2 regions of the Shewanella sp. SM23 genome follow, and region 1 is predicted to be linked to the other one. Evidence: riboswitches for the same ligand, from Rfam matches in the RefSeq annotation. Region 1 holds a riboswitch; the other holds the start of a gene.
The links. A riboswitch is a leader RNA that binds a small molecule or an ion and turns the genes downstream of it on or off. The one in region 1 is predicted to bind cyclic di-GMP.
Positions count from the first base shown of each region.

Region 2: another riboswitch for cyclic di-GMP. It lies ahead of gbpA (N-acetylglucosamine-binding protein GbpA); the one in region 1 lies ahead of L5L98_RS09540 (glycosyl hydrolase family 18 protein).

Region 1 covers NZ_JAKKRM010000005.1:330,701-334,919, forward strand. The annotation lists gene L5L98_RS09535 (ROK family protein) at 123-908, shown strand; cyclic di-GMP riboswitch class I at 1,259-1,347, shown strand; gene L5L98_RS09540 (glycosyl hydrolase family 18 protein) at 1,461-4,067, shown strand; partial or broken gene L5L98_RS09545 (IS4 family transposase) at 4,131-4,219, opposite strand, start outside.
Region 2 covers NZ_JAKKRM010000010.1:133,211-137,429, forward strand. The annotation lists gene L5L98_RS13815 (aromatic amino acid transport family protein) at 1-528, opposite strand, end outside; gene gbpA (N-acetylglucosamine-binding protein GbpA) at 1,091-2,536, opposite strand; cyclic di-GMP riboswitch class I at 2,660-2,759, opposite strand; gene L5L98_RS13825 (TMEM165/GDT1 family protein) at 3,171-3,725, shown strand; gene norR (nitric oxide reductase transcriptional regulator NorR) at 3,776-4,219, opposite strand, start outside.

The DNA of each region.
Region 1 (4,219 bases):
GACTTGTTCCTTACAAATTAGCAACTTAAGTTTTATTCAATCGCTAACATTTGGACCCTATGCTAACATTTGCCATCTCCACTCGGGGTCAGAGTGGAGCACATGTATCAGTGGAGTAAGCGATGCAAATACTAACAATAGATGTGGGCGGTACCAAAGCCCTGTTCGAACTTCAGCTCGCGGGACATACAGAACAATATAAAATCCCCACAGGTGAAGGTTTTAAAATTGAAGAGTTAAATAATCAAATTGCGGCGTTTGAACGTGATTATGATTTACAGCATTACCAACTAGCGATTGCCGTACCTGGACTGGTACAAAATAATCGTTTGGTTTCTTGTAAATCTTTACCTGGACTCAATGGATTGAGCTTCGATACAGTCAAAACCCAGGGTGAGCTTAAGTTTATCTGCAACGATATCGATGCGGGTATGCAAGCGACTTGTGATGCTAAATATGCCTGTGAGTTATTGGTCATGTGCGGCACTGGGATCGGTATGTCTATTGCCTTTAATGGACAAGTCTTTACGGGAGCGACGGGCGTGGCGGGGGAGTTGGGGCCTTGTCGCGTGATGACAGAATCTGGTGAGTTTAGTTTAGAGCAACTGGCCAGTGGCGATTCAGTGCGCAGCCGCAAAATCTCCACTCAGGATGATTTATATCGCGCGGGCAGTTATCTCGGCATGGGATTAGCGTGGGCGGTTAATTTATTTAATCCTAATCGAATTTGGCTTGCCGGCGGTATGATGAATAGCGCTCCTTACTACAAAGGCTGCCTCGAAAGCTTAAAGCAAATGGCATTGAGCGCGCCCTTAGCTGAGATGAAAATCAATCGTGTCGATGATATGGAAACCTTGGTTTGCCGCGGTTTATCAGTGATGCTCGCAAGGGACTATCCCCGCGCATAAGGATCATAAATACCCCGCGCATAAGGATAATAAATATTGCTCGACTATGGTTTGCGCTATGAATGTTTAGTGATTGAGTTTTAGCTGCATAAGCGACGTAAATTGTGAAATATAAAGCAGGACTTATGATGCCTTTGGCATATCGAGTCCTGTTTTTTTATTCTTAAAGTATTCAGATGATCCTCATTACCCAAAGTAAATATTAGCGATAGTTTAATTTGCATAATTCCTTTCTTATCAGATGACTAGTTCTATTTACGATTTTAGCCAATAACACAGTTGATAATATTTTGTTGCAATTTTATTGCGCTTACGCTTATGCTGATATTTGCAATGACAACGTTGTCATTGTGTGTAAAAGGCAAACCAGTTGAAAAACTGGGACGCAAAGCCTCCGGTCTAAGGGTTCGTCTGTACCTATGATAGCGGGGATACCACAGGTTTTTCTTCATGCAGTTGTCAGTCGTTTTGCATGGTTTTAAGAGAGTGCTGTTTCCTGTCTACGCTTTGTTTGCCTTATTGATTCATATAAAAATTCAATAGGGATATCTCATGTTCAAGACTCAAATTTCAACATCAGCCTTGCTAGTGGCATCAGCGCTGGCATCTACCATCAGTGCCAGCGTTTTTGCAGCGGCGCCCGGTAAACCGACTTTAGGTTGGGGCGAAACTAAGTTCGCTATTATTGAAGTGAATCAAGCGGCTACCGCTTACAATCAATTAGTTACGGTGAAAGATGCCGCCGATGTCTCCGTTAGTTGGAACCTTTGGAGTGGCGATGTGGGCAATAGAGCCCAAGTGTTACTCAACGGCAATGTAGTTTGGGAAGGCCCATCTGGCGCGTCGGGAACCGCTAACTTTAAGGTGAACAAGGGTGGCCGTTATCAGATGCAAGTACAACTGTGTAACAGTGATGGCTGTACGGCGAGCGATGCTAAACAAATCCTCGTGGCTGATACCGACGGCAGCCATTTAGTGCCACTCAATGCTCCCCTAAAAGAAAACAACCGTCCCTATGCTAATAAATCAGGCAAAGTGGTGGGTGGTTACTTTGTCGAATGGGGCGTATACGGCCGTAAATTCCCGGTCGATAAGATACCTGCGCAAAACTTAACCCATATTTTATATGGCTTTACCCCAATTTGTGGTGGTGATGGCATCAATGATAGCTTGAAAGAAATCGAAGGCAGTTTCGAAGCGTTGCAACGTGCCTGTAGTGGTCGTGGTGATTTTAAAGTTGCGATTCACGATCCTTGGGCAGCGATTCAAATACCGCAGGCGGGAGTGAGTGAGCATTCAGATCCTTACAAAGGTAACTTCGGTCAATTGATGGCACTTAAGCAAGCACATCCAGATTTGAAGATTTTACCTTCGGTCGGTGGTTGGACCCTCTCGGATCCCTTCTTTTTCTTCGGTGATAAAACCAAGCGCGATATCTTTGTCGCTTCGGTGAAAGAGTTTCTACAGACCTGGAAATTCTTCGATGGCGTGGATATCGACTGGGAATTTCCAGGGGGAAATGGCGCTAACCCAAATTTAGGTAATGCCAATGACGGTGAAACCTATGTGACTCTGATGCGTGAACTGCGGGCTATGCTTGATGAACTAAGCGCCGAAACGGGTCGTACCTATGAGCTGACCTCAGCGATTAGCGCTGGTGACGATAAAATTCAAAAAGTCGATTATCAGGCTGCTCAGCAGTACATGGATTACATCTTCTTGATGAGTTACGACTTTAATGGTGGTTGGACTAATACTGAACTCGGCCATCAAACCAATCTGTATGAAGCGAGTTGGGATCCCAATACCCGTTACACCACAGCTAATGGCGTTAATGCGCTGTTAGGCCAAGGTGTGACCCCTGGGAAAATTGTGGTCGGTGCCGCTATGTATGGCCGCGGTTGGACAGGTGTCAATGGCTACAGTGGTAATAATCCTTTCACGGGGACGGCAACGGGCAAAGTAAAAGGTACTTGGGAAGCTGGTGTGGTGGATTATCGTCAGATAGCGAACGATTACATGGGAAGTGGTTGGACTTACAGCTATGACGAAACGGCCGAGGCGCCATCTTTGTTCAAGGCATCTACTGGCGATTTAATCACTTTCGATGATGCTCGTTCAGTTAAAGCCAAGGGGCAATATGTGCTTTCTAATCAACTTGGTGGGCTTTTTGCGTGGGAACTTGATGCCGATAATGGTGACATTCTGAATGCCATGCACGAAGGTTTAGGTCATGGTGAAGGCACCACTCCGCCAGTGAATAAAGCGCCCATTGCCAATGCGGGCGCGGATGTGAATGTCACCGGTCCCGCCGATGTTACGCTCAATGGTAGCGGTTCGCGCGATCCTGAAAACGCTGCCTTAAGCTATCTCTGGACTCAAGTCTCTGGGCCAAGTGTTGCCATCGCGAATGCGGATATGGCGAATGCGACTATTCAACTGGGAGCAACCCAAACCGATGTCGCCTATGGTTTTAGCCTTAAAGCCACCGATCCTGAAGGGTTATCTGCCACAGATTCAGTGACAGTAACCAACAAGGCTGATACGCCTAATCAAGCACCTGTAGTGACTCTGGCTCCGACTGCGACAGTTGAAGCGGGTAAAACCGTCAGTATAGTAGCGAGTGCCTCCGATGCAGATGGTGATGCCTTAACCTACGCTTGGACTGTGCCCGCAGGCGTGTCGGCAACCGGGCAAAATAGTGCCACGTTAGTGGTTACTGGCCCCAATGTTACCGAAGCGACCCTCTATGGTTTGAGCGTGCTGGTTTCCGATGGTGCCTTAGATGCAAGCGCATCGACTAATCTGACTGTGACGCCAAAAGTGGTTGGTGGTGGGTGCGATGCAACCGATCCCAATGCCGGTAACTATCCTGCTTGGCAAACCAGTGTGGTGTATAACACGGGCGATACTGTGAGTCATAGTCAGTTGGTATGGAAAGCAAAGTATTGGACGCAGGGTAATACGCCATCTCGCACCGCAGACCAATGGCAGCTACTCAGCCAAGTTGATCTCGGTTGGGATGCGGGTGTGGTGTATAACGGCGGTCAAACTACTAGCTATAACGGTCGTGTGTGGAAGGCGAGTTACTGGACTAAAGGTGATGTACCGGGTGTTGCAGCAGTATGGGTTGATATTGGCGCGGCAACCTGCCAGTAATTATCCCAAATTTTGATATTATTGGTTAAAAAATAAAGCCCTGCGAAGTTTCCTGTCTCTTGATCACATCTTTTGCTCAAGAGACAAGGCTAGCTGGTAACCTTCAAGGATGGTTTGCAGTTTAAACCATCCTTGCCATAACCTTTCCCAGC
Region 2 (4,219 bases), on a different contig from region 1:
CTCGGCAATCGCGCCAGTTGCCATGCTAGCAATACTGACTTCGGGCAATAAAAATAATACCACCACCACGAGCAATAGAATCATTAACGAAAATAGGAAACGTGAAACTTTATCGACCCAAGCAACACCTAGCGCCGCAAAGCCACCGAGCACGAGTGTAAATAACAACACTGCGACTTGATTATCGAGCACGATATCGAACATGTTCTTCGCTTTAAGCACTAATAACGAAGAGCCGCCGGTGAGATAAGCCGCGGTCAAAGCAAATAATAAACTCAGGAAAGAAGCACCTTGAATTATTTGACCTTTTTTACCCAGTAACTTACCCGTAATAGCATGCACGTTATCCCCCACGCCAGTGCGTAAGTTAATTTCGAGCATAAGTAATGAGGTATAGGCGGACACGCCCCAAATAACGACGAGTAACACTAAAGCAGGGATAATACCTAAAGCCGCTGTGGCTAAAGGTAACGCTAACATACCTGCGCCAATGGCCGTCCCGGCAACGATGGCGATCGAGCCTAACATTTTTGAATTCACACAATAGTCCTGTTCAATAATTAATTATTATTTTATTTGAGTAAGATTTGAACCGATAAAGCCTTGCGTCTTAAATCGAAATAAGCGACACATCACTTAAAGCATCCAATCAGATCTCGACCTAGCAGATCAATTGGCCCCAATAGCTTTTGAATGTTTCAACCCAGTAGCCATTGAGGCTAACTAAATCGATTATTGAAAAATGGCATGACTTTCAATTGTGATAGCCCAAATGAATGTACCGATATAAGCATCGATTAAATAGATAGTTTGGGACATTAACAGAGCCAAACCCAGTGGGCAAGCCAGTTGTGAACAAAGAAGGGTAGCAAACGGTACGGTAACAACTTAATAGCGCTGTGATAAACGAAAATAAACAAGCCAACAAAATCGCTACCTTTGTTGAGAATACCTGTAATCTTGTATTAGGCTCGAATCAAAATAAAGCCGGTCTTTTTCCATCCGATGCAGACAAAAAGGGCTTAAACACAGCGAATATGTTTAAGCCCAATCACATCATGTTGAGAATTGATTAACTCAAAATGTTAATTTACAGCTCAGTCCACGCCATAGCCCAAGAAGCGCCAACACCTGGCTCAAATCCTGTGGCAGAAGCCGACCACTGCACGCAATAGCCGCTATAAGGGAATGGCTTACATTGATACACTTTGCCATTTTTAGGCTGTAACACTGTAGTACCTGCAACGTAACCTTTCACGCCTGCTGGGAATACAAAATCAGCTTCTGGTGCAGGAGCTTGATCCTTTAAGAAGAGGTCAAAGTTCTGCTGAATAACATCACCTTGTTTAGGCTCAGCTTTTACCTGCAAATGATAATGCCCAGCTTTAGGCTCAACAACGTCTAACACTAAGCTAGCACTGGCATTGTTAACAGTTTGGCTCACAAAACCTGACGCGGTGCCATCATGGCTAAACAAATACGCTGACACTAGCATCTCGGCGTTACTGGTTACATCAAAGCTGACCTTCGCCGCACCATCGATAATTTGATAATCGTCGGCAAGTGAAGTGACTTCTAAGCTGTTGCCCGGAGCAGGAGCTAAATCAAATCCTACTTCGACACGCTCAATACCTGAGTTTTTCGCTGTAAAAATGTCGTTTTTGCCATACACAGGCTCAATCACACCCGATGCATTTTTTTGTCCCGCTTTTAACTGGGACTGCTGGGCATTAATCGCGCTTGCTAATAGGAAAGGCCAATTTTGTTTATCACCTTGAGTCGCATCGCTAATGGTAATGACTGTTTGCTTAGCCGCTTGCTCACCATTGGCGTCAAACACCCGGGTCATCACTTTATCGCCTGCTTTTAGATCGAGTGACGGATTGATATCCCCCACATCTTGCCATTCACTCGGCACAATAGGACCCGAGCCCAAGTTCACATCGATAGCATTGTAGAAACTATTCGTCGTATCTCCAACTTCCCACACGGCCAAGATCACTTGATAACCACTGCGACCTTCTGGCACGTAGCAGTCATGGGTCACTAACTTAGGCGGCTGTTCCATACCACCATCAACTACGCAAAAGGGTGCTAAGTCAAAGCTCGCTCGGCTCAAAGCTTGGTTTGGGTTCCAATCTTGGCGAGTTAAATAGTAACGCCAATTACGGGTGACATGGTTTGCTGTGAACTGCCAACTGAACTTATTCCAGCCCGCTTTAATATCCGTCTTTGCCCAACGGCTCGGACTTTGTTCATCCAAAGGTGAAAAAGCACCATTGCCAGCACTCGCCAGTTTGCCATCAGCAGGACCTGATTCAGGAAAACCCGATGGCCCCTCAACACTTTGCGGCTCCCATTGCACCGCGCCACAATTGGCATTTTTACCTGTTTTACAGGCATATGAACGCGATTCAGGTGCCACAACATAACCGTGCGCCTGCGCAGAGATACTCACAAACGCATTCGTCGCCATTACTGCCGCGGCCAATAAACTCAATTTAGAAATAGGGGAAAAAACAGTAGGATTTGCCACTTTAATGCACTCCATTGATTGCCTATCATCCTAAACATAATGATAGGCTTAGATATAAAAGTGGTATTTGGGCAAACAACAGCATTAAACAGCAGTCGTTTATCTTTCACAGAAATCGAATTCTGCGGCAACTCCGCTATCTTAGTTCACTAAAAAATCCATTTACAACCTTAGACCGGAAGCTTTGCGTCCTAACTTTTCAATTAGTTTGCCAAATACAGTCGTTATCATTGAGTCACTACGAGTTAACAGTATGTAACCAAGTAGAAATGACTTGGCTAAATTAGCAACAAAAGACAACGTTGTCAAAAAAATAATTCATTTACATTCATTAAGTTAAAGAATGTGAATCGGTATTTTTCTGACACCCGTCAAACATTTATCAGCACCTACTGTTATAAACTCGTGCTTGAAACTAAATCTTACCTAGGTATAATGCCCACCTCGCTTCGGGGGAGTAGCTAACTGGATTTCGAGCCATCGTCATCTAGGGTGAACATCAACATACTTGGCAACATGCCATGGTGTTCACAGCAAATCATAGATTTGCCCAGCAAGACCTGAGCACAATGACCGCACCTAGGGGTGGACGGTTTATTGTGCTTATGTCATGACCACCCCTAAAGGATCACACTTGGAAGCCCTACTTGCCTCAACCTTTACGGTTGCTATCGCTGAAATTGGTGATAAAACTCAATTACTTGCACTAATCCTCGCCGCAAGATTTAAAAATAAAACCGCCATTGTTTTAGGTATTTTGCTGTCGACATTATTTAACCATTTTGCCGCAGCTTGGATTGGCCAATGGGCGATTAACTGGGTAAGCCCAGATCTGGCACGTTATTTAGTGGCTGCGTCATTCTTTGCGATCGCTCTTTGGGTGTTAATCCCCGATAAAGTCGATGCAGAAGAGAGCCGCTTCTATAAAATGGGCCCCTTTCTCGCCACCTTTATCCTGTTTTTTATCGCCGAAATGGGGGATAAAACGCAAATCGCAACTGTGGTATTAGCCGCAAAATACGATTCATTAACTATGGTGGTTGCTGGCACAACCTTAGGCATGCTGCTTGCTAACGTACCCGTAGTGATCGCAGGCCACTTCAGCGCCGAAAAATTACCTATGTTGTGGATACACCGTGGCTGCGCCGTATTGTTCGCACTCTTAGGCGTAGCAACACTGTTCTTCTAAGAATCGAGGCTGGGGTTTTGCTGCAGAATAAAATCTCTTCACGCAATATTTTATTCTTTTAAACCTAACCGTTTTGCAAGTCGGTGCAAATTACCTGTATCGATTTGCAATATTCTTGCACACGCAGCCCAATTTTGTTGATTCGCGGCTAAAACTTGGCGAATAAGTTGACGCTGATATCTCTCAGTCGCAGCCTTAAGCCCCAGCATAACACTGGAATTATCTTGCGATTGTCCCTCACGACAGGCCGACTCAGACCTAAATGCTAATTCACTGGCTGGCGTTGCGGCATCTGATGGTCTATCTTCGTCAACTGTTCTGTGTGCTTGATTCATCAAAGAATCGAGCTGAAAATGTTTATCACTTAAGCTGATGTAAGCCGTTTTTAGCTCGGCTTTCGCCAACACCGCAGCCCTGTGTATCGCATGCTCTAGCTCACGCACATTACCCGGCCATGTGTATTGCTCTAATAACTGCTGCGCTGCGGGTGTGAT